DNA from 3 places in the Streptomyces sp. RK62 genome. Region 2 is predicted to be linked to each of the others. Evidence: riboswitches for the same ligand, from Rfam matches in the RefSeq annotation. Region 2 holds a riboswitch; each other region holds the start of a gene.

Region 1 (7,148 bases), on a different contig from region 2:
TGCCCGGCCGGATCGGCAAGTCGGTGCAGGAGTACGTCACCCTGGCCGGACTGGCGTACGCCGCCTTCGACTTCGCGGAGGACGAGGACGGCATCTGGTGGTTTCTGGAGTGCAACCAGGGGGGTCAGTTCGGCTTCGTCGAGCTGGAGACCGGGCAGCCGATCGCGGCCGCGGTCGCCGACTGGCTGGCGCTGCAGCGCCGCCCGGACCGGCGCGGCAAGGAAGCCGGCATCGGGCGCCCCTGAGCCCCTACGACCACGAACGCACCCCCGACACGACGGCGTCGGGGGTGCGTTCGTCTCAGGCGGGCCGGATCGCGCTGTGGATCGCGTCCTCGCCGGCGTAGTGGATGGACTCCTCGCGGATGACCGTGCCGGGGCCGGGGGCGTGGATCATCATGCCGTTGCCGGAATAGATGCCGACGTGACCGGCGTGGTACAGGACCAGGTCACCGGGCTCCAGGTGTGTGAGGGCGACTCCCTGGCCGGCGGTGGCCTGCTCCTGGGCGGTGCGGGGGAGCGCGATACCGGCGGCCTTCCAGGCGGCCTGGGTGAGCCCGGGGCCGTCGTAGGTGTTGGGTCCCGTCGTGCCCCAGACACAGGGCTTGCCGGTCTGGGCCCGGGCGAACTCCAGGGCCCGCAGGGCCCGGCTGTCCTGCGGGGCCGCAGGGGCCGCCGCCGGAGCTGCCGCGGGGGTCGGAGCGACCAAGGGGAAGCTGCCGGTCTGGTCCACCGCCGGGAAGCCACCCGTCTGCGCCACCGCCGGATAGCTGCCGGTCTGGTCCACGGCGGGGAAGCCACCTATCTGACCGACAGCCGGGAAACTCCCGGTCTGCGAGACCGCGGGGAAGCTCCCGGTCTGGTCCACCATCGGGAACCCACCGGTCTGGTCGACCACGGGGAACCCACCGGTCTGGTCGACCACGGGGAACCCACCGGTCTGGTCGACCACAGGGAAGCCGCCGGTCTGGTCGACCGCCGGGAAGCTCCCCGTCTGGGCAGCCGCAGCCGCGGAGAAGCCCGCGTCAGGCACGCCGTAACCCTGAGGGCCCCTCAACTCCGGGCCACCGCTAGGAGTTGCCGTCAGATACGCAGCCGAGGCAGCCGACGCCTCCGAGGACTGCCCGGTCCAAGCCGTCGAACCGGGCGGAACCGTCATCAGATCGGCGGGGCTCTGCGCCTCCAGGGCATCCCACTGGTTCTGCGCCGAAGCAGGGGCAGGGGCAGGAGCAGTCGCAGGAACAGCGGCCGGCGCCTCGATCGCCGCCATGGACCGCCCGGTGTACGCCGACAGCAACTCACGCGCCTGCGCCAACTTCCGCTGGCTGCGCTCCTTGGTCGTACGCAGGGAGGCCCGCTGATCGACCTCAGGCTGCACGACAGGCGCAGAAGACGCGGCAGGCGCCGCCGGAAGGGCCAGCGCGCCCCCCGCCTCACCGCCCGCGGGCAGAGCCGCCACAGGCCCCGCCGTCAGCTCACCCACAGCCGCCGAACGCGAGGCACCGGACGTCAACTCGGCGACAGGGGCACCCGATCCAGCAGGCAGCTCCAAGGCCGTACGCCCAGATATCTCGCGCGCCCCTTCACCCCCGGCCGACGGGCGCGCACCCCGCGCCGGGGCGGCGGGCCGTTCCGGCATCCGGTCCTTGGGCAGCGTGGCCTGCACCGTCGGACCGAGCTTGGACCGGGCGATGTCGAACCACTGCCGGGCCACGTCGTCGAGCGGGGCGGCGCCACGGCCGCCGTCACCGTCGCGTCCGGAGGCCGCCGGGCTGCCCGCGCGCTTGCGCGGTCCCGTGGACGAGGCGCGGGTGGCGTTGAAGGTCCCCGTGTCGGTCTCGGCCCGGTCGTAGAGCGAACTGACCCGCCGACTGACCTCCTCGCGGCTCGGCCCCTCGTCCGCCTGGGCGGCGCCGGCCGACTGGCCGAGCAGGGCCACCGAGGTGAGGGCTGCTGCCGAGGCGAGCGCGGAGTTGCGCATGCCGGTGCGTTCCGGCGCCATGGGCGACGTGCTCCTTCCGTACTCCGCCTACCGAGTTAGCTGACGGGTTCGGGCGTTTCGCGTCGGAAGGTGTGCCCTACGACCCGGCCCGTCACGGCCTCGGGTCGATTCACCCCATGATTCGGTTGGGTCCCCGGCTCCGCGGCCCCGAAGGACGCGCCGACTCGGCGGAGGTCGCACGTCCCGGCGGGGATCGCCGGAGTTCAACGCGCGTCCTGGGCCGTAACTTAGCCAACTTGTGTGCCTGCAGTGAAGATTGACGTGTGAAATGTCCGATACGTTTTTGTGACCTTCGACGCTCGTGACGGCGGTCGGTCATCGCCGCCGCGCCATGCGCCTGCGTGAATACGGAGGGTAGCGACGCACGCGACCCCTCCGGCGCTCGGTCAAGGTCTTGCCCAGCCATCCGAAACACGTCACACTGGTACCGAACGAATGGTCGGTTGGGAAGCGGGAGCGATGACGACCTCACACTCCACCGAGGCGCCCCCACAAGGGCCGCTTGAGGAGCACTTCGACGCGACGATCGCGCGCGACCAGCGCATCGAGCCGCGGGACTGGATGCCGGACGGCTACCGCAACACGCTGATCCGGCAGATCGCGCAGCACGCCCACTCGGAGATCATCGGCATGCAGCCGGAGGGGGAGTGGATCACCAAGGCGCCCTCGCTGCGCCGCAAGGCGATCCTCTTCGCCAAGGTGCAGGACGAGGCCGGACACGGTCTGTACCTGTACTCGGCGGCCGAGACCCTGGGCGCCGACCGCGCCGACCTGACCGAGCGGCTGATCGAGGGCCGCCAGAAGTACTCCTCGATCTTCAACTACCCCACGATGAGCTTCGCCGACGTCGGCGTGATCGGCTGGTTCGTGGACGGCGCCGCGATCTGCAACCAGGTGCCGCTGTGCCGCAGCTCCTACGGACCGTACGCACGCGCGATGGTGCGGATCTGCAAGGAGGAGTCGTTCCACCAGCGGCAGGGCTACGAGCTGCTGATGACGATGATGCGCGGCACCGAGGCCCAGCGGGAGATGGTCCAGGACGCGGTGAACCGCTGGTGGTGGCCCTCCCTGATGATGTTCGGACCGCCCGACGACTCCTCGCCCAACTCGGCCCGCTCGATGGCCTGGAAGATCAAACGGCACAGCAACGACGAGCTGCGCCGGCGCTTCGTCGACATGACGGTCCCGCAGGCCGAGAAGCTCGGCGTCACCCTGCCCGACCCGGAGCTGCGCTGGAACGCCGAGCGCGGCCACCACGACTTCGGCACGCCCGACTGGGACGAGCTGATGCGGGTCATCAAGGGCGACGGCCCGTGCAACGCACAGCGGATGGAACGACGCAGGAGCGCCCACGAAGAGGGCGCCTGGGTGCGGGAGGCGGCCACCGCCCACGCGGCCAAGCAGGCCGCCCGCGCGGAGAAGGGAGCGGTGGCATGAGCACCGGAAAGCAGGACTGGCCGCTGTACGAGGTGTTCGTCCGGGGCAAGCGCGGACTGAACCACGTCCACGTCGGCTCGCTGCACGCCGCCGACGACCGGATGGCGCTGACCCACGCCCGCGACCTGTACACGCGGCGCAACGAGGGCGTGAGCATCTGGGTCGTGCGCTCCGAGCACATCGCCGCCTCCACGCGCGACGAGAAGGACCCGTTCTTCGAGCCCAGCGCCGACAAGGTCTACCGCCACCCGACCTTCTACGACATCCCCGACGACGTCCCCCACATCTGAAGGAGAGGGCATGAGTGACGACCATGTCTATCTGACCCTCGCCGAGGGACACGAGGACGACACCCGCTGGGCCTACGGCACCGGCTTCGAGGACCCGCTGCACGGCGTCGACACCACCGTGCCGGACGGCGTCGACGCCGCAGCGCTGGCCGCCCTGTGCGTCGCCCTCGGCGACGACGCGCTCGTCTCGGCGCAGCGCCTGGGGGAGTGGGTCACCCGCGCCCCCGAGCTGGAGGAGGAGGTCGCGCTCGCCAACATCGGCCTCGACCTGCTCGGCCAGGCCCGGCTGCTCTACTCCCGCGCCGGCCAGACCGACGGCACCGGACGCGACGAGGACGCGTACGCCTACTTCCGCGACGCCGCCGACTTCCGCAACGTCCGCCTGGCCGAACTGCCAGGCGGCGACTTCGCGTTCACGATCGTCCGGCTGCTGGTGCTGTCCAGCTGGCGGCTCGCGCACTTCGAGCGGCTGGCGTCCCACCCCGACCCCGTCCTCTCGGCGATCGCCACCAAGGGCGCCAAGGAACTGCGCTACCACCGGCAGTACGCCGCCGAGTGGGCGGTGCGCCTGGGCGACGGCACCGAGGAGTCCCACCGCCGTATGCGCCGCGCCCAGGAGCAGGTCGCCCCCTATCTGGGCGAGCTGTTCACCGCGTTCGACGTACGGCAGGAGGTCGTCGCCGACCTCAAGCAGGTCACCGACGCGGCCGGACTGCCGATGCCCGTGTACCGCCCGCTGCCCGGCTGCGGACGCGAGGGCGAGCACACCGAGCACCTCGCCCCGCTCCTCGCCGAGCTGCAGGGCGTCGCCCGCGCGCACCCGGAGGCGACATGGTGACGACGCTCCTCGACGCCCGGCGCGCCCGGCACATCGCCGCCCAGGTGCCGGACCCCGAGCTGCCCATGCTCACCCTCGCCGACCTGGGCGTCCTGCGGGACGTCGAGCTGACCGAGGACGGCACGGTCGTCGCGAGCCTCACCCCGACCTACTCCGGCTGCCCCGCGATGGCCGAGATGCGGGCCGACGTCGCCGCACGCTTGCGTGCCGCCGGATACTCGCGCGTGGAGATCCGCACCGTCCTCGACCCGCCGTGGACCAGCGACTGGATCACCCCGGCCGGCCGCGCCAAGCTCGCCGAGCACGGCATCGCCCCGCCCGGCCCCGCCCCGCGCGGCGGCCCCGTCGCGCTCGTGCTGTCACCGACCCGGCACGCCGTGGCCTGCCCGCGCTGCGGCTCTGCGGACACCGAGGAGACCTCCCGGTTCGCCGCCACGTCCTGCAAGGCACTGTGGCGCTGCCGCGCCTGCAAAGAGCCGTTCGAGTACGTCAAGGAGATCTGATGGAAGGCCTCAGGGAAGCACAGACGGCCGCCGCGCCCGGCCCGCGCGTCCGCCGCCGTCCGGCCTTCCACAAGCTGAGGGTCGCCGCCGTGCAGCCGCTGTGCTCGGACGCGGTCGCCGTCAGCTTCGACATCCCGGACGAGCTGGCCGAGGAGTTCGCGTTCGCGCCCGGCCAGTCGCTGACGCTGCGCCGCGAGATCGACGGGCGCGACGAGCGGCGGTCGTACTCGATCTGCTCGCCCGTCGGCGCGCGTCCGCGCATCGGCGTACGGGTCGTGCCCGGCGGGCTGTTCTCGACCTGGCTGGTCCACGACGTACGGCCCGGCGACGTCGTCGAGGTGATGGCCCCCACCGGCGCCTTCACCCCCGACCTCGGCACCCCCGGCCACCATGTGCTGATCGCGGCGGGCTCCGGCATCACCCCGATGGTGTCCATCGCCGAGTCCGTCCTGGCCGCCGACCCCCGCTCGACGGTCACCCTCCTCTACGGCAACCGCCGCACGGACACGGTGATGTTCGCCGACGAGCTGGCCGATCTGAAGGACCTGTACCCGGCGCGGTTCCAGCTCGCCCATGTGCTCTCCCGCGAGCCGCGCGAGGCCGAGGTGCTGTCCGGGCGCATCGACGCCGAACGCCTCGCGACCCTCGTCGAGGCGCTGGTCGACGTGCGGACGGCCGACCACTGGTGGCTGTGCGGGCCGCACGGCATGGTGCGGGACGCGCAGCGGGTCCTGGCCGGCCTCGGCGTGCCGGACGAGCGTGTGCACCAGGAGCTCTTCTACGCCGACGACGAGCCGGTGCGCGAGTTCCGGCACGTGGAGAGCGGGCCGGAAGGCCCCGTCAGCCAGGTCACCATCACCCTCGACGGGCGCTCCACCACGGCGGCCCTGCCGCGGGACCGGACCCTGCTGGACGGCGCCCAGCAGACCCGCCCCGACCTGCCGTTCGCCTGCAAGGGCGGGGTCTGCGGCACCTGCCGGGCCCTGGTCACCGACGGCAAGGCGGACATGCGGCGCAACTTCGCGCTGGAGACCGCCGAGGTCGACGCCGGGTATGTGCTGACCTGCCAGTCGTACCCGGTCTCCGAGTCGCTGACGGTGGACTACGACAGCTGACGAACGCAGATGCGCCCCGGTGACCATCGAAAGACGGTCACCGGGGCGCGCTCACGAGCGTGCGGGTCAGGCGTCCTTCGACGCCCGCTCGGCGTCGCGCTGCCGCAGCCGGGCCGCCTCCTTGCGGACCTCGGCCTGGGTGGCCCGCTCCTTGACCAGCCACTCGGGCTGCTCCTGCTTCAGGGCCTCGATCTGCTCGGTGGTCAGGGCCTCGGTGACACCGCCGCGGGCGAGCCCCGCGATGGACACGCCGAGCTTCTGCGCGACAACCGGGCGCGGGTGCGGGCCGTCGCGGCGCAGGTCGAGCAGCCACTGCGGCGGGTCGGCCTGGAGCGCGTTCAGCTCCGCGCGCGTGACCACGCCCTCCCGGAACTCGGCGGGGGTGGCTTCGAGGTACACACCCAGCTTCTTCGCCGCGGTGGCGGGCTTCATGGACTGAGTGGTGTGGTGCGACGTCATGGGGTCCAGGGTATCCACCGGGTGAACCTCCGCCGACCACGGCCGGTAACCTGGCCAGGTGACAGGCTCGGCGGCACCCTCCTCGTTCCGGCTCGCGTACGTCCCGGGAGTGACACCCGCGAAATGGGTGCGGATCTGGAACGAACGCTTCCCCGACGTCCCCCTCACCCTCCACGCGGTGACCGCCGCCGAGGCGCCCGAGCTGCTGCGGGACGGCGGCGCCGACGCCGGGTTCGTACGACTCCCGGTCGACCGGGAGTTCTTCAGCGCGATCCCCCTCTACACCGAGGCCACGGTGGTCGTCGTCCCCAAGGACCACGTCATCTCCGCCGTCGAGGAGGTCACCACCGAGGACCTGGCCGACGAGGTGGTCTTCCACCCCCTGGACGACGTCCTCGGCTGGGAGCGGCCGCCCGGACAGCCCGGCTTCGAACGGCCCGCGACCACCGCGGACGCCGTGGAGCTGGTCGCGGCCAACGTCGGCCTGCTCGTCGTCCCCCAGTCG
Region 2 (7,148 bases):
CGGCCTCCAAGAAGCTCGACATCGACCTCAACCCCCGCTACGGCACCTGGGACACCCGCCAGAGCGCCCGCACCGACGCCAAGGCCCCCTGGCTGCGCGAGGTCACCGCGCCGCAGCAGCCCGCGTAGCCGGCCGGACCGGGGACGGCCGAAGAGCCGCACCCGGGACGTGGGTTACGTTCGGAGCGTGAACGCAACCAGTCCCGAAGCCGCCCCCGGCCGTATCGTCCTGCTCACCACCAGCCACCGCGTCGCGCCCGGCCTGCTGTCCTGGCCCGCCTGGCAGGCACTGCGCACGGCCGACCGGGTGCTGTGCGCGGACGGCGCGCACCCGCAGCTGCCGTATCTGCGCGAGGCCGGGATCACCGTCGACGAGGCCGCCCCGACCGCCGAACAGCTGGTCGAGGCGTGCTCCGGCGGCCGGACCGCCGTCGTCGTGGCCACCGGCGAGGGCGAGCCCGCGCTCACCGACGGCCTCGCCCGTCTCGCCGGGACCGGCAGGGTCCGGATGCCCGAGCTGGAGTTGCTGCCCGCCTCCTACGACCTGCCCGGTGCCCGCCTCCTCGACCTGGTCCAGGTCATGGACCGCATCCGCGCCGAGTGCCCCTGGTCCTCCCGGCAGACCCACGAGGGCCTGGCCAAGTACGGCATCGAGGAGGCGTACGAACTGGTTGAGGCGATCGAGGACGGCGACCGCGACGAGCTGCGCGAGGAACTGGGCGACGTCCTGCTCCAGGTCGTCTTCCACGCCCGGATCGCCGAGGAGCACCCCGACGCCCCGTTCTCCATCGACGACGTGGCCGGCGGCATCGTCGCCAAGCTGATCCACCGCCACCCCCATGTCTTCGGCGACGCGACCGCGACGACCCCCGAGGAGGTCCGCGAGCACTGGCTGCGGACGAAGGCGGAGGAGAAGCGGCGGGAGTCGGTCACCGACGGCATCCCGCTCGGCCAGCCCGGCCTCGCCCTCGCGGCGAAGCTGGCGTCCCGCGTCCACACGGCCGGACTCGACGTCCCGCTGCCCGCCGGGGAGGGGGTCGGCTACGACCTGCTCGCGACGGCGGTGCGGGCGGCGGAGGCCGGCGTCGACCCGGAGGCCGCCCTGCGGGTCGCCGCCCGGGCCTACCGGGACGCGGTCCGGGCAGCGGAGGGCGTGTCGGCGTAGGCCGGTACGGCCTATACGGTCGAGGCGTGACCGACCAGCCCCGATGCCCCGCCTCCGCTCCCGAGCTGTTCACCTGGGAGTTCGCCACCGACCCGTACCCGGCGTACGCCTGGCTGCGGGAGCACGCGCCCGTGCACCGGACCCGGCTGCCCAGCGGCGTGGAGGCCTGGCTGGTCACGCGGTACGCCGACGCCAAGCAGACGCTCGCCGACAACCGGCTCTCCAAGAACCCGGCCCACCACGCCGAACCGGCCCACGCCAAGGGCCGCACCGGCATCCCCGGTGAGCGCAAGGCCGAGCTGATGACGCATCTGCTGAACATCGACCCGCCGGACCACACCCGGCTGCGGCGCCTGGTCAGCAAGGCGTTCACACCGCGCCGCGTCGCCGCGTTCGCGCCCCGGGTGCAGGAGCTGACCGACCGCCTCATCGACGGGTTCGCCGGGAAGGGGGAGGCCGACCTCATCCACGAGTTCGCCTTCCCGCTGCCCATCCACGCCATCTGCGACCTGCTCGGCGTCCCCCGCGAGGACCAGGACGACTTCCGGGACTGGGCGGGCATGATGATCCGGCACCAGGGCGGCCCGCGGGGCGGCGTCGCCCGGTCCGTGAAGAAGATGCGCGGCTATCTGGCCGACCTCATCCACCGCAAGCGCGAAGCGCTGCCCGACACCCCGGCCCCGGACGAGGACCTCATCTCCGGTCTCATCCGGGCCTCCGACCACGGCGAGCACCTCACCGAGAACGAGGCCGCCGCCATGGCCTTCATCCTGCTGTTCGCCGGTTTCGAGACCACCGTCAACCTCATCGGGAACGGCACCTACGCCCTGCTCACCCACCCCGGGCAGCGCGCCCGCCTCCAGGACTCCCTGACCGCCGGCGACACCGCCCTGCTGGAGACCGGCGTCGAGGAACTCCTGCGCTACGACGGCCCGGTGGAGCTGGCCACCTGGCGGTTCGCCACCGAGCCGCTGACCATCGGCGGGCAGCACATCGCCGCCGGTGATCCGGTCCTGGTCGTCCTGGCCGCCGCCGACCGGGACCCGGAGCGGTTCGCCGACCCCGACGTCCTCGACCTTTCCCGCCGGGACAACCAGCACCTGGGCTACGGCCACGGCATCCACTACTGCCTCGGCGCCCCGCTGGCCCGGCTGGAGGGACAGACGGCCCTCGCCACCCTCCTCACCCGGCTCCCAGACCTCCGACTGGCCGCCGATCCCGCCGAGTTGAGGTGGCGGGGCGGTCTCATCATGCGGGGGCTGCGCACCCTGCCCGTGGAGTTCACCCCGGTCGGAGTCAAGAGTTCCGCTCCGCAAACATGACATGCGCTCATGTCTGTGATCTTCACGTGATCTGCGCGGCATTAACTTGTGACAAGTGATCGTCTGCCTATACGTTCACCCATCAACGAAGGGACGCGGATTCCGCATCCCTTGGTCACCGCTGTCTCGCGAAAGGTCCCCGCATGCTCTCCGGGAACGGTCGTCACCGTCGCCCCCGCCAGGCTCCGGCTCTTCTCGTCGCGGCCGGAGTGACCGGCTCCGCCATCGCCATCCCGCTCCTCGGCGCCTCGGGCGCGAGCGCGGCGGACGGGAACGTGTGGGACAAGGTCGCCGAGTGCGAGAGCGGTGGCTCCTGGAGCGCGGACACGGGCAACGGGCACTACGGCGGGCTCCAGTTGACCCAGGCGGACTGGGAGGCCTTCGGCGGTCTCGACTACGCCGCGAGCCCGGATCTGGCGAGCCGCTCGCAGCAGATCGCCGTGGCGCAGAAGGTCCTCGCCGAGCGCGGGACGGCCCCCTGGGGCACCTGCGCGGTGCTCAACGGGCTCAGCAAGAAGTCGGGTGCCATCGACCTCGACACCGGTGTCTCCGGGGACTCCCCGAGCGAGGTGTCCGGGTCGTCCGGCTTGCTCGATTCCTCTGATTCCTCCGACTCGTCCGATTCTTCCGGTTCTTCGGACGGTTCGGGCTCCTCCGGCGGTGCGTCGAGCACCCCGAGCGGCTCGTCGTCCGCGTCGCCGGAGAGCTCCGCCCCGTCCTCACCCGAGGCGGAGAAGTCCGGAAAGCCCGAGAAGGCCGAGAAGTCCGGCGCCACCGCCACCGCCTCCCCGGACAGCTCCCCGGTGGAGAGCCCCGAGATCACGAACCAGGACAACTCCGGGCAGAGTGCCGGATCCTGGAGCCTCGTCGACACCGCCGCGATCGAGGACGTACCGGCCGGTTCCGGGCGGCACCGCGGCGCCAGTGCCGAGGAGACCAAGTCCGCGGACGGCGACTCCGCCTCCTCCGGCCGCCACGCCTCCTACCGGGTCCGCGCGGGTGACACGCTCGCCTCCATCGCCGACTCCCTTGACGTCGACGGCGGATGGCGCGCGCTGTACGAGGCGAACAAGGCGGCCATCGGCGCCGACGCCGACAACATCGCTCCCGGTCAGACGCTGGACGTCCCCACCGAATAAGGGCCGAACAGGGCCAAATGAAGCGGCAGTTCATGCCCCGCTTTCATGGTGAATGTCCGTTTTAGATGGACTGAGAGATAGATCTCAGAAGCCTTGATCGTCTTTGAAAATCCCCGAGCGGCGTGTCTACGGTCGTGACCGCTCGCCTCCAGTGCGAGCCCCGACAGCCGTCACGCCGAATCCTGCCGGCGGCCGTCCGGGAACAGTCGTCGCGTCATGCGCCGTAGGCAGGAGCGGGGGACCCAAGGTAAGCGCCGGGTCCGGAAGTCGAGGCCCTCCGGGGACTCACGGCCGGAACCGGCTTGGGGTGAAGTCGCGCACCACGCACCAGTGGTGGGCGACCGGGCAACTCAACCGGCCCGAACCCGACAGCTCACCTCGTAGGCGTCGGTGAGGGGATCTCTCCATGCTGTTCTCCAGCAAGGGCAAGCACCGTCGTCCGTCCAAGGCCGCCCGCGCCATCGCCGTCGTCGGCGTCACCGGCGCCGCCGCCGTCGCCGGCCCGCTGATGGCCGCCGGCAGCGCCTCGGCCGCCACCGCCTCCGAGTGGGACACCGTCGCCCAGTGCGAGTCCGGCGGCAACTGGTCGATCAACACCGGCAACGGCTACTACGGCGGTCTGCAGTTCTCCGCCTCGACCTGGGCGGCCTACGGCGGCACGCAGTACGCCTCCACCGCCGACCAGGCCACCAAGGCCCAGCAGATCGCGATAGCCGAGAAGGTCCTCGCGAGCCAGGGCAAGGGCGCCTGGCCGCACTGCGGCACCGGCCTGTCGAGCGCGGCCTACAACGGCTCCGCCGCCACCGGTGGCGAGCAGAGCACCCGCTCCACCGAGGAGAAGCCGGCCTCCCGCTCCGCGGACCGTCCGGCCGCCGAGAAGAGCACCAAGACCGTCACCACCCCGACCGGCAAGAAGGTCAAGAAGGGCGACGGCGAGTACAAGGTCGCCAAGGGCGACACCCTCAGCACCATCGCCGCCGACCACGACGTCAAGGGCGGCTGGGAGAAGCTCTTCGAGCTGAACAAGGACATCGTCCAGGACGCCGACCTGATCTACCCGGGTCAGCAGCTCCACCTGAAGTAGGACCCCCACAGGCTCCCCGCCCCGGCGCGTGTTCCCCCGTGCGCGCCGGGGCGGGGTTCTGTGTAGATGTACGCGCCCGCTTTTTGTTCCGTTCGGAAACAATTCGCTCTCGGTTCCGTCCACAGGGCGGTCGACCGCTGGCCGAACCTCCGGAGCCGGTTAGGCTCGTCTCGCAGCACCCACGCGGGCTGCGTAAAGGCTTCACATCCACGAAGGAGATGCTCGTGCCGTCCATCGACGTCGTCGTAGCCCGGGAAATCCTGGACTCCCGAGGCAATCCCACGGTCGAGGTCGAGGTCGGCCTCGACGACGGCAGCACCGGTCGTGCCGCCGTCCCGTCCGGCGCCTCCACCGGCGCCTTCGAGGCCATCGAGCTGCGCGACGGTGACACCAACCGTTACCTCGGCAAGGGCGTCGAGAAGGCCGTCCTCGCCGTCATCGAGCAGATCGGCCCGGAGCTCGTCGGCTACGACGCCACCGAGCAGCGCCTGATCGACCAGGCCATGTTCGACCTGGACGCCACCGACAACAAGGGCTCCCTCGGCGCCAACGCCATCCTCGGCGTCTCGCTCGCCGTCGCCCACGCCGCCTCCGAGGCCAGCGACCTGCCGCTCTTCCGCTACCTGGGCGGCCCCAACGCGCACCTGCTCCCGGTGCCGATGATGAACATCCTGAACGGCGGCTCGCACGCCGACTCCAACGTGGACATCCAGGAGTTCATGATCGCCCCGATCGGCGCGGAGTCCTTCTCCGAGGCCCTGCGCTGGGGCGCCGAGGTCTACCACACCCTCAAGAAGGTCCTGAAGAACAAGGGCCTGGCCACCGGCCTCGGCGACGAGGGCGGCTTCGCCCCGAACCTCGGCTCCAACCGCGACGCCCTCGACCTCATCCTCGAGGCGATCAAGGAAGCCGGCTACACCCCCGGCGAGCAGATCGCCCTGGCCCTGGACGTGGCCGCCTCCGAGTTCTACAAGGACGGCGTCTACACCTTCGAGGGCAAGGAGCGCTCGGCGGCCGAGATGACCGAGTACTACGCGGAGCTCGTCGACGCGTACCCGCTCGTGTCCATCGAGGACCCGCTGTTCGAGGACGACTGGGACGGCTGGAAGACCATCACCGACAAGCTCGGCGACAAGGTCCAGCTCGTCGGCGACGACCTGTTCGTCACCAACCCGGAGCGCCTCGCCCGCGGCATCGAGGAGGGCGCCGCCAACGCCCTGCTGGTGAAGGTGAACCAGATCGGTTCGCTCACCGAGACCCTGGACGCCGTCGAGCTGGCCCAGCGCAACGGCTTCAAGTGCATGATGTCCCACCGCTCCGGCGAGACCGAGGACGTCACCATCGCCGACCTGGCCGTCGCCACCAACTGCGGCCAGATCAAGACCGGCGCCCCGGCCCGCTCCGAGCGCGTCGCCAAGTACAACCAGCTGCTGCGCATCGAGGAGATCCTCGACGACGCCGCCGTCTACGCCGGCCGCAGCGCGTTCCCCCGCTTCAAGGGCTGAGGCACGCGCCTGTAGGAAGCGTCGTACGTACGTCCCCGTACTCGGTCCCGTACCGTGTGCGGGGACGTACGCGCGTTGAGACGGGAGGCGGGACATGGCCGTGAAGGACCGGGACCGGTTCTCCACCGCGACCAGGATCCGGTTGCTCGGGGAGCAGACGGCGGCCCGTGTCTACCGTTCCCAGACCAAGCGGCAGGCCCGGCGCTCCCGGCTCACCAGCCGCGCCGCGCTGCTCGCGCTGGTCGTCTGCACCCTCGTCGTGGCGATGGCGTATCCGATAAGGCAGTACGTCTCCCAGCGCGCCGAGATCGCCGACCTCCAGCGGGAGAAGGCGGCGACCGCCCGGCGCGTCGAGGAACTGCGCGACCTCAAGGCCCGCTGGCAGGACGACGCCTACGCCGAGCAGCAGATCCGGCTGCGGCTGCACTATGTGATGCCCGGCGAGACCGGCTACGTCGTCGTCGACCCGGACGCGGCCAGGCAGTCCCGGACCGACCTGGGCGCGGCCCACCGCCCCTGGTACACGAACCTCTGGGAGGGCGTCGACAAGGCCGACGCCGCCCGCAGCGAACAGAGACGATAGAAAGACAGGCATGGAAACGCCCCCGCCGCCCACCCCGCGCACCGAGCCCACCGACGCCGACGTCGAGGCCTTCAAGCAGCAGCTCGGCCGCCCCCCGCGCGGGCTGCGCGCGATCGCCCACCGGTGCCCCTGCGGCCAGCCGGACGTGGTCGAGACGGCCCCCCGCCTGCCCGACGGCACGCCCTTCCCGACGCTGTACTACCTGACGTGCCCGAAGGCGTCGTCGGCGATCGGCACGCTCGAGGCCAACGGCGTGATGAAGGAGATGACGGCGCGGCTGGAGAGCGACCCCGAGCTGGCGGCCGCGTACCGCGCGGCGCACGAGGACTACATCCGGCGCCGGGACGAGAT
Region 3 (7,148 bases), on a different contig from region 2:
CCTGCACGGCTGCGGCGTGACGTTCGTCCTGGACCGGGCCGGGGTCACCGGCGTCGACGGCGCCTCCCACAACGGCATGTGGGACATGTCCGTCCTCCAGGTCGTCCCCGGGCTCAGGATCGCCGCGCCCCGGGACGCCGACCAGCTGCGGGCGCAGCTGCGGGAGGCTGTCGCCGTGGACGACGCCCCGACGCTGGTGCGGTTCCCGAAGGAGTCGGTCGGACCCACGATCCCGGCCGTCGACCGGGTGGGCGGGCTCGACGTCCTGCACCGCGGCGGACCGGAGCCGGACGTCCTCCTCGTCGCCGTCGGCGTGATGGCCCCCGTGTGCCTCCAGGCGGCCGACCTGCTCGCCTCGCGCGGTATCGGCTGCACCGTCGTCGACCCCCGCTGGGTCAAGCCCGTCGACCCGGCGCTCGCCCCGCTGGCCGCGCAGCACCGGCTGGTGGCCGTCGTCGAGGACAACAGCCGCTCGGCCGGGGTCGGAAGCGCCGTGGCGCTCGCGCTCGGCGACGCCGATGTCGACGTGCCCGTACGGCGGTTCGGCATCCCGGAGCAGTTCCTCGCGCACGCCAAGCGGGGCGAGGTGCTGGCCGACATCGGGCTCACACCCGTCGAGGTCGCCGGCCGGATCAGCGCCAGCCTGGCGCTGAAGGAAGCCGCGGCCGGCTCGTCCGACCCGTCCGACGGCGACGGGGCGTCCGGCGGCCCGGCGAACACCGGCCGCCCCACGGGCCGTTCCGTCGCGTCAGTCAAGGAGAAGGCTGAATGACCACCGAGTTCGACCTCGGGCGGCTGCTCGCCGAGCGCGGAGCCGAGCGCTACGAGCTGCACACGCGGTACCTCAACCACCAGCTCCCGCGCATGCTGCACACCATCGGCTTCGACAAGGTGTACGAGCGGGCCGAGGGCGCCTACTTCTGGGACACCGACGGCGAGGACTACCTCGACATGCTCGCCGGGTTCGGGGTGATGGGCCTGGGCCGCCATCACCCCGTCGTCCGCAAGGCGCTGCACGACGTCCTGGACGCCCAGCTCGCCGACCTCACCCGCTTCGACTGCCAGCCGCTGCCCGGGCTGCTGGCGGAGAAGCTGCTCGCCCACAGCCCTCATCTGGACCGGGTGTTCTTCGGAAACAGCGGCACGGAGGCCGTGGAGACCGCGCTGAAGTTCGCGCGGTTCGTCACCGGCCGGCCCAGGGTGCTGTACTGCGACCACGCCTTCCACGGGCTGACCACCGGCTCCCTGTCCGTCAACGGCGAGTCCGGCTTCCGGGACGGCTTCGCGCCGCTGCTGCCCGACACGGCCGTCCCGCTCGGCGACCTCGACGCCCTGGCACGCGAGCTGAGGAAGGGCGACGTCGCCGCGCTGATCGTCGAACCGATCCAGGGCAAGGGCGTGCACGAGGCCCCGCCCGGCTATCTGCGGGCCGCCCAGGAGCTGCTGCACCGGCACAAGGCGCTGCTCATCGCCGACGAGGTGCAGACCGGCCTCGGCCGGACCGGCGACTTCTACGCCTACCAGCACGAGGAGGGCGTAGAGCCGGACCTGGTCTGTGTGGCGAAGGCCCTGTCCGGCGGTTATGTGCCGGTCGGCGCCACCCTCGGCAAGGACTGGATCTTCAAGAAGGTCTACTCGTCCATGGACCGGGTGCTCGTCCATTCGGCGAGCTTCGGCTCCAACGCGCAGGCCATGGCGGCCGGGCTCGCCGTGCTGTCCGTCATGGAGGACGAGCAGATCGTCGCGGGCGTACGGGCCACCGGCGAGCTGCTGAAGTCACGGCTGGCCGCCCTCACCGACAAGTACGAGCTGCTCGCCGACGTACGCGGGCGCGGCCTGATGATCGGCATCGAGTTCGGCCGCCCCGACTCGCTGAAGCTGCGCAGCCGCTGGACGATGCTCCAGGCCGCCCGCAAGGGTCTGTTCGCCCAGATGGTCGTGGTGCCGCTGCTGCGGCGGCACAGGATCCTCACCCAGGTCTCCGGGGACCATCTGGAGGTCATCAAGCTGATCCCGCCGCTGATCATCGGGGAACGGGAGGTGGACCGGTTCGTCGACGCCTTCACGGACGTCATGGACGACGCGCACAGCGGCGGAGGCCTGATGTGGGACTTCGGCAAGACACTGATCAAGCAGGCGGTCGCCAACCGGTGAGGGGCCTCGCCGCGCTTTGCCTCTGAGGCAACAAATTTGCCCCTGAGGTAAGGCTGCGGCTGAATGGGAGCATGAGCTCCTCCGAGAACCCGCCCGGTCACGGGGCGGCCGGACCGGCCGAGGCCGCCCTGCCGGCCGTCGCGCCGCAGCTGCGGGCGCTGCGCCGCCAGGCGGCCCTCACCCTGGAGAGCGCGGCCCGTGCCGCCGGGCTGTCGCCCGCGCATCTCTCCCGGCTGGAGACCGGTCAGCGGCAGCCGTCGCTGCCGATGCTGCTCGCGCTTGCCCGTGTCTACGGTACGACGGTCGGCGAGCTGCTGGGCGAGAGGGTCCCCGACCGGGACGCCGTCGTGCGCGCCGCCGACATGGAACCCACCGCCGCCGGCGGCTGGACCTACTGGCAGGCCGGGGTCTCCGGCCGCGCCATGCAGGCCCTGCGGGTCCATGTGCCGTACGGGTCGCAGGGCGACATCGTGCGGGTGCATCCCGGCGAGGAGTGGCTCCACGTCCTCAAGGGGCGGCTGCGGCTGCGCCTCGGCGACACCATCCACCGGCTCGCCCCCGGGGACAGCGCGCACTTCGACTCGCTCACCCCGCACCGCATCGCCGCCGAGGACGACGGCGGGGTCGAGCTGCTGTTCGTCCACACCCTGTTGCAGAGCCCCACGGCCACCCTGTGCCTGGGCCCGACCCCTGGAGTGACGCCATGAGAGACATGGAGGAGAAGTTCCCGCGCGCCCTGTGGGTGCGGCTCATCATCTACATCGCGGTGGGGCACGTCTTCGCCGCCTTCATCTACTTCCTCTTCGAGGCGGGCGGCGGGCAGTAGACGTACCCCGTGTCCCTAGGGTCGTATCCCGCGTCCCTCAGTCGAGCAGGCGCTCCCGCAGGCGCTCCCGGGCCTCCGGCGTGAGCCGCAGGCCCTGCTCCAGGTAGGTGTCGACGTCGCCCCAGGTCGCGTCGATCGTGTCGAAGGCCGCCGTCAGGTACTCCGCCCGCGCGTCGAACAGCGGGCTCAGCAGCTCCATGACCTCGGGCGAGTAGGCCGAGGGGTTGCTGCCGCTGCGCCGCACCTTGTAGCGGCGGTGCTTCTCGTTGGACTTCAGGTAGTCGGTGACGATCGCCTCGCGCTCGACGCCGACGGCGAGCAGCGTCACCGCGACCGACAGGCCAGCCCGGTCCTTGCCGGCCGCGCAGTGCATCAGGGCCGGGACGCTGTCCTCCACCAGGGAGTGCAGGATCCGGGAGTGCTCGGCGGTCCGGTCCGTGACCATCGAGCGGTAGGAGGCGATCATCCGGTCGGCGCCCTTGCCGTCGGCCAGGATCCCCCGCAGCTGGTCGAGGTCGCCGTCCCGGACCATCTTCCAGAACTCCGCGCCGTCCGCCGGGTCCGACAGCGGCAGATTCACATTGCGGACGCCCGGCAGCTCGACGTCGGGACCCTCCAGCTTCTGGTCCGCCGCATTGCGGAAGTCGAAGATCGTGTGCAGGCCCAGCGAGTCGAGGAAGGCGGCGTCCTCGGGGGTGGCGTGGGCGAGGTGGCCGCTGCGGAACAGCACGCCGTGCCGCACCCGTCGTCCGTCCACGGTGGGCAGGCCGCCCACGTCGCGGAAGTTGCGCACACCGGCCAGTTCGGGCTCGGTCGACGGGATCTGCTGCGTCACGGGGGCTCCTCCCGGTCGGCCCCGCCGGCGCGGCTCGGCGATGAGGCCGGCGAGGTGCGACTCCGACGATACGACATGGCTGCGTGCGCCATTCAGTTGTCCACAGGGGATGACTCGGTGGCAATGGGTCGAAACGGGCGAAAGTCGTCTGATGTCATCTTTGCGAGCGGGTGCTTCGTCCGGTTTTGCGCGCACCTCATGTCGTATTCGGATCGGAATCGACGGGAAGGTTCAATGGGTCGGATATCCACCGGCGTCGCATCTAGGGTTTCTGTCCGAATTGATGCCTTCATTCCAACTCGCTCCGTAATAAGGAAAGCTGGAGCAGCGTCACGTGAGGAGCGTCATATCCGTGACGGTGTGTCGCCCGTCATGTCCACGTAATCATCATGCTTTTCCCGGGACTTCGAGCAATCAGGCCCCTTCGAAATGCACGCAGGGTGACCGTTGAATGCCGTAAGGGATCAAGGTGAGCGCATTCGGGCGGAACCCCTCACTTGTTCCCTTGCGTCTCTCTCGCTTACGTTCGCCACCAATCCGGACGGACGCCTAATCCTGCCGCCGACCGGAATCCGCGCACACCCACCCGTACACGGCAGGAGCGGGGGACCCACAGGTACTTCGCCTGTTCCGGTCTCCGGAACAGGCTTGGGGTCAAGTCGCGTCCCGACGCGACCGGGCATCTCCAGCCCGCACCCGACAGCTCACCTCGTAGGCGCCGGAGAGGAATTCGTCATGCCCGCGAAGGGTAAGCACCGCCGTCCCAAGTCCCTGCGCTTCACCCGGACGATCGCCGTCGCCGGAACCGGTGGCGCCGCTCTCGCGCTGCCGCTGATCGGGGCCACCGGCGCAAACGCCGCGACCGGCCAGTCCGTCCCGGAGAAGGCGGTCCAGTCCGTCCAGGTCGCGGCCAAGAAGGCGCCGGCGCAGAAGACCTCCGCCCAGAAGACGCGCACCTACGAGGTGAAGCGCGGCGACTACCTCGCGAAGATCGCCGACCAGCAGGACGTCCGCGGCGGCTGGAAGAAGCTCTACGCCGACAACCGCGAGGCCGTCGGCGCCGACCCGTCGCTCATCCACCCGGGTCTGAAGCTGTCGATCGGCACCAAGGCCGAGAGCGCCGCCCCGAAGGCGTCCGCCCCGGCCCCGTCCGCGTCGAAGTCCTCGGCGAAGCCCGCCGCCAAGCCCGCCGCGCCGCAGAAGGCCGCCCCGGCCGCCCAGAGCGCCGACGAGGCGAGCACCGTCAACGGCTTCAGCGCCCCGGTCTCCGCCGCCGCCGTCGGCACCTCGTACAAGGTCGCGGGCAGCATGTGGTCCAGCGGCTACCACACCGGTGTGGACTTCTCCGCCCCCACCGGCACCCCCCTGAAGGCGGTCGGCGCCGGCACCGTCGTCTCCGCCGGCTGGGGCGGCGCCTACGGCAACCAGGTCGTCATCCGGCTCGCCGACGGCTACTACGCCCAGTACGCCCACCTGTCCTCGCTGTCCGTCTCCAGCGGCCAGACGGTGACCGCGGGCCAGCAGATCGGCCTCTCCGGCGCGACCGGCAACGTGACCGGCCCGCACCTGCACTTCGAGATCCGCACCGCGCCGGGCTACGGCTCCGACGTGGACCCGGTGGCCTACCTCCGCTCCAAGGGCGTCGCCATCGGCTGACCCCCGCACACGGCGCGCACCACCTCCCTGACACGCATGCGCACCACCTGCCTGACACGCACGCCGAAGGCCGGACCCCACCCCCGGGTCCGGCCTTCGGCCTGTCGTCGTCGTGCGCCCGCGGGCGCACGCGCGAGCGTTTCGGCGGTCAACGCCCCTGTCCGGAGCCGTATTCCGGACTTGGCGAAGGCTTTGGCAGTGGCTTATCTCACCGCTCGTCAACCCCTTCCTACGGTCGCGTAGGTCACATCGGAAGGTGAATCATGTCCCGACGTGACAGACGATTCGAAGAGTGACAGCAGAGCAGTGATCGGGTCGTACGTCGCGGTGGGGGACAGCTTCACCGAGGGCGTCGGCGACCCCGGCCCCGACGGGTCGTTCGTCGGCTGGGCCGACCGGTTCGCGGTCCTTCTGGCCGACCGGCGCCCCGAGGGCGACTTCCGGTACGCCAACCTCGCCGTGCGCGGGCGACTGCTGGACCAGATCGTGGCGGAACAGGTCCCCAAGGCCGTCGAACTCGCCCCGGACCTGGTGTCGTTCTGCGCGGGCGGCAACGACATCCTGCGGCCCGGCACCGACCCCGACGAGGTCGCCGAACGGTTCGAGCGGGCCGTCGTCCGGCTCACCTCGGCCGCCGGCACCGTGATGGTGACGACCGGCTTCGACACCCGTGGCGTCCCCGTGCTGAAGCACCTGCGCGGCAAGATCGCCACCTACAACGGGCACGTCCGCGCCATCGCCGACCGCTACGGCTGCCCGGTGCTCGACCTGTGGTCCCTGAGGACCGTCCAGGACCGCCGGGCCTGGGACAGCGACCGGCTCCACCTCTCTCCCGAGGGGCACACGCGCGTGGCGCTGCGCGCGGGCCAGGTCCTGGGCCTGGAGATCCCGGCCGACCCGGACCAGCCCTGGCCGCCGCTGCCGCCCCGGGGGACGCTGGAGATCCGCCGCGACGACGTCCAGTGGGCGCGCGAGTACCTGGTGCCGTGGATCGGACGGCGGCTGCGCGGCCAGTCGTCCGGCGACCATGTGACGGCCAAGGGCGCGCTCTCGGCGTACGACATCAAGATGCGGATCGAATCGGTGGCCTGACCCGGGGGGACGGACGGGGGAGCGCGGTGCCGCCCGGGGACCCTGCCGGTCGCGGGCGGCGGCCGCTCAGCGCGGCGAGGCCGTCAACGCCGTCCGGTCCAGGCCCAGTTCCCGGGCCAGCGCCTCGTCCACCCACTCCTGCGCCCGCGCGCGGGACAGCGACCCGGGGTACGACGTCAGCTGGACGGCGAGCCCGTCCAGGAGGGCGCTCAGGCGCAGCGCGGCGGCCGCCGGGTCCGGGCACGCGAACTCGCCCGCCTCCGCACCCTCGGCGAGGACCCCGGCGAGGGCGCTCTTCCACTGCCGGTCCAGCTCACGGGTGACCTCCCGCAGGGCGGGCTCGCGCAACGCGGCCGCCCAGCCCTCGATCCACAGCCGCCAGCCCTTGGCCTGGCCGGTCGGCGCGTACCAGCGCACGGCCGCCCGCAGCCGCCGTACCGCCGTCGTACGGCGGCCCAGGATGCCGCGCAGCCGCGCCAGGTCGCCCTCGGCCGCGTGGGCGAACGCGGCGGCGACCAGCTTCTCCTTGGTGTCGAAGTGATAGAGCACCAGGGCGTTGCTCACCCCGAGCGCCGAGGCCACGTC

The links. A riboswitch is a leader RNA that binds a small molecule or an ion and turns the genes downstream of it on or off. The one in region 2 is predicted to bind cyclic di-AMP.
Region 1: linked by a shared signal. The riboswitch ahead of KBY32_RS35805 (C40 family peptidase) and the one ahead of KBY32_RS31525 (transglycosylase family protein) in region 2 are both predicted to bind cyclic di-AMP.
Region 3: linked by a shared signal. The riboswitch ahead of KBY32_RS01130 (LysM peptidoglycan-binding domain-containing M23 family metallopeptidase) and the one ahead of KBY32_RS31525 (transglycosylase family protein) in region 2 are both predicted to bind cyclic di-AMP.

The regions. Positions count from the first base shown of each region.
Region 1 covers NZ_JAGPYD010000003.1:477,695-484,842, reverse strand. The annotation lists gene tgmB (ATP-grasp ribosomal peptide maturase) at 1-245, shown strand, start outside; gene KBY32_RS35805 (C40 family peptidase) at 301-2,001, opposite strand; cyclic di-AMP (ydaO/yuaA leader) riboswitch at 2,010-2,181, opposite strand; gene paaA (1,2-phenylacetyl-CoA epoxidase subunit PaaA) at 2,461-3,438, shown strand; gene paaB (1,2-phenylacetyl-CoA epoxidase subunit PaaB) at 3,435-3,728, shown strand; gene paaC (1,2-phenylacetyl-CoA epoxidase subunit PaaC) at 3,739-4,566, shown strand; gene paaD (1,2-phenylacetyl-CoA epoxidase subunit PaaD) at 4,560-5,069, shown strand; gene paaE (1,2-phenylacetyl-CoA epoxidase subunit PaaE) at 5,069-6,184, shown strand; gene KBY32_RS08525 (DUF5997 family protein) at 6,251-6,643, opposite strand; gene KBY32_RS08520 (LysR family substrate-binding domain-containing protein) at 6,702-7,148, shown strand, end outside.
Region 2 covers NZ_JAGPYD010000020.1:91,267-98,414, reverse strand. The annotation lists gene KBY32_RS31545 (SurA N-terminal domain-containing protein) at 1-128, shown strand, start outside; gene KBY32_RS31540 (nucleoside triphosphate pyrophosphohydrolase) at 187-1,164, shown strand; gene KBY32_RS31535 (cytochrome P450) at 1,191-2,486, shown strand; gene KBY32_RS31530 (transglycosylase family protein) at 2,630-3,625, shown strand; cyclic di-AMP (ydaO/yuaA leader) riboswitch at 3,835-4,027, shown strand; gene KBY32_RS31525 (transglycosylase family protein) at 4,032-4,709, shown strand; gene eno (phosphopyruvate hydratase) at 4,934-6,214, shown strand; gene KBY32_RS31515 (septum formation initiator family protein) at 6,309-6,797, shown strand; gene KBY32_RS31510 (DUF501 domain-containing protein) at 6,808-7,148, shown strand, end outside.
Region 3 covers NZ_JAGPYD010000001.1:277,157-284,304, forward strand. The annotation lists gene dxs (1-deoxy-D-xylulose-5-phosphate synthase) at 1-772, shown strand, start outside; gene KBY32_RS01110 (aspartate aminotransferase family protein) at 769-2,154, shown strand; gene KBY32_RS01115 (helix-turn-helix domain-containing protein) at 2,226-2,861, shown strand; gene KBY32_RS01120 (DUF6126 family protein) at 2,858-2,980, shown strand; gene KBY32_RS01125 (tyrosine-protein phosphatase) at 3,018-3,815, opposite strand; cyclic di-AMP (ydaO/yuaA leader) riboswitch at 4,385-4,546, shown strand; gene KBY32_RS01130 (LysM peptidoglycan-binding domain-containing M23 family metallopeptidase) at 4,551-5,471, shown strand; gene KBY32_RS01135 (SGNH/GDSL hydrolase family protein) at 5,778-6,563, shown strand; gene KBY32_RS01140 (TetR/AcrR family transcriptional regulator) at 6,630-7,148, opposite strand, start outside.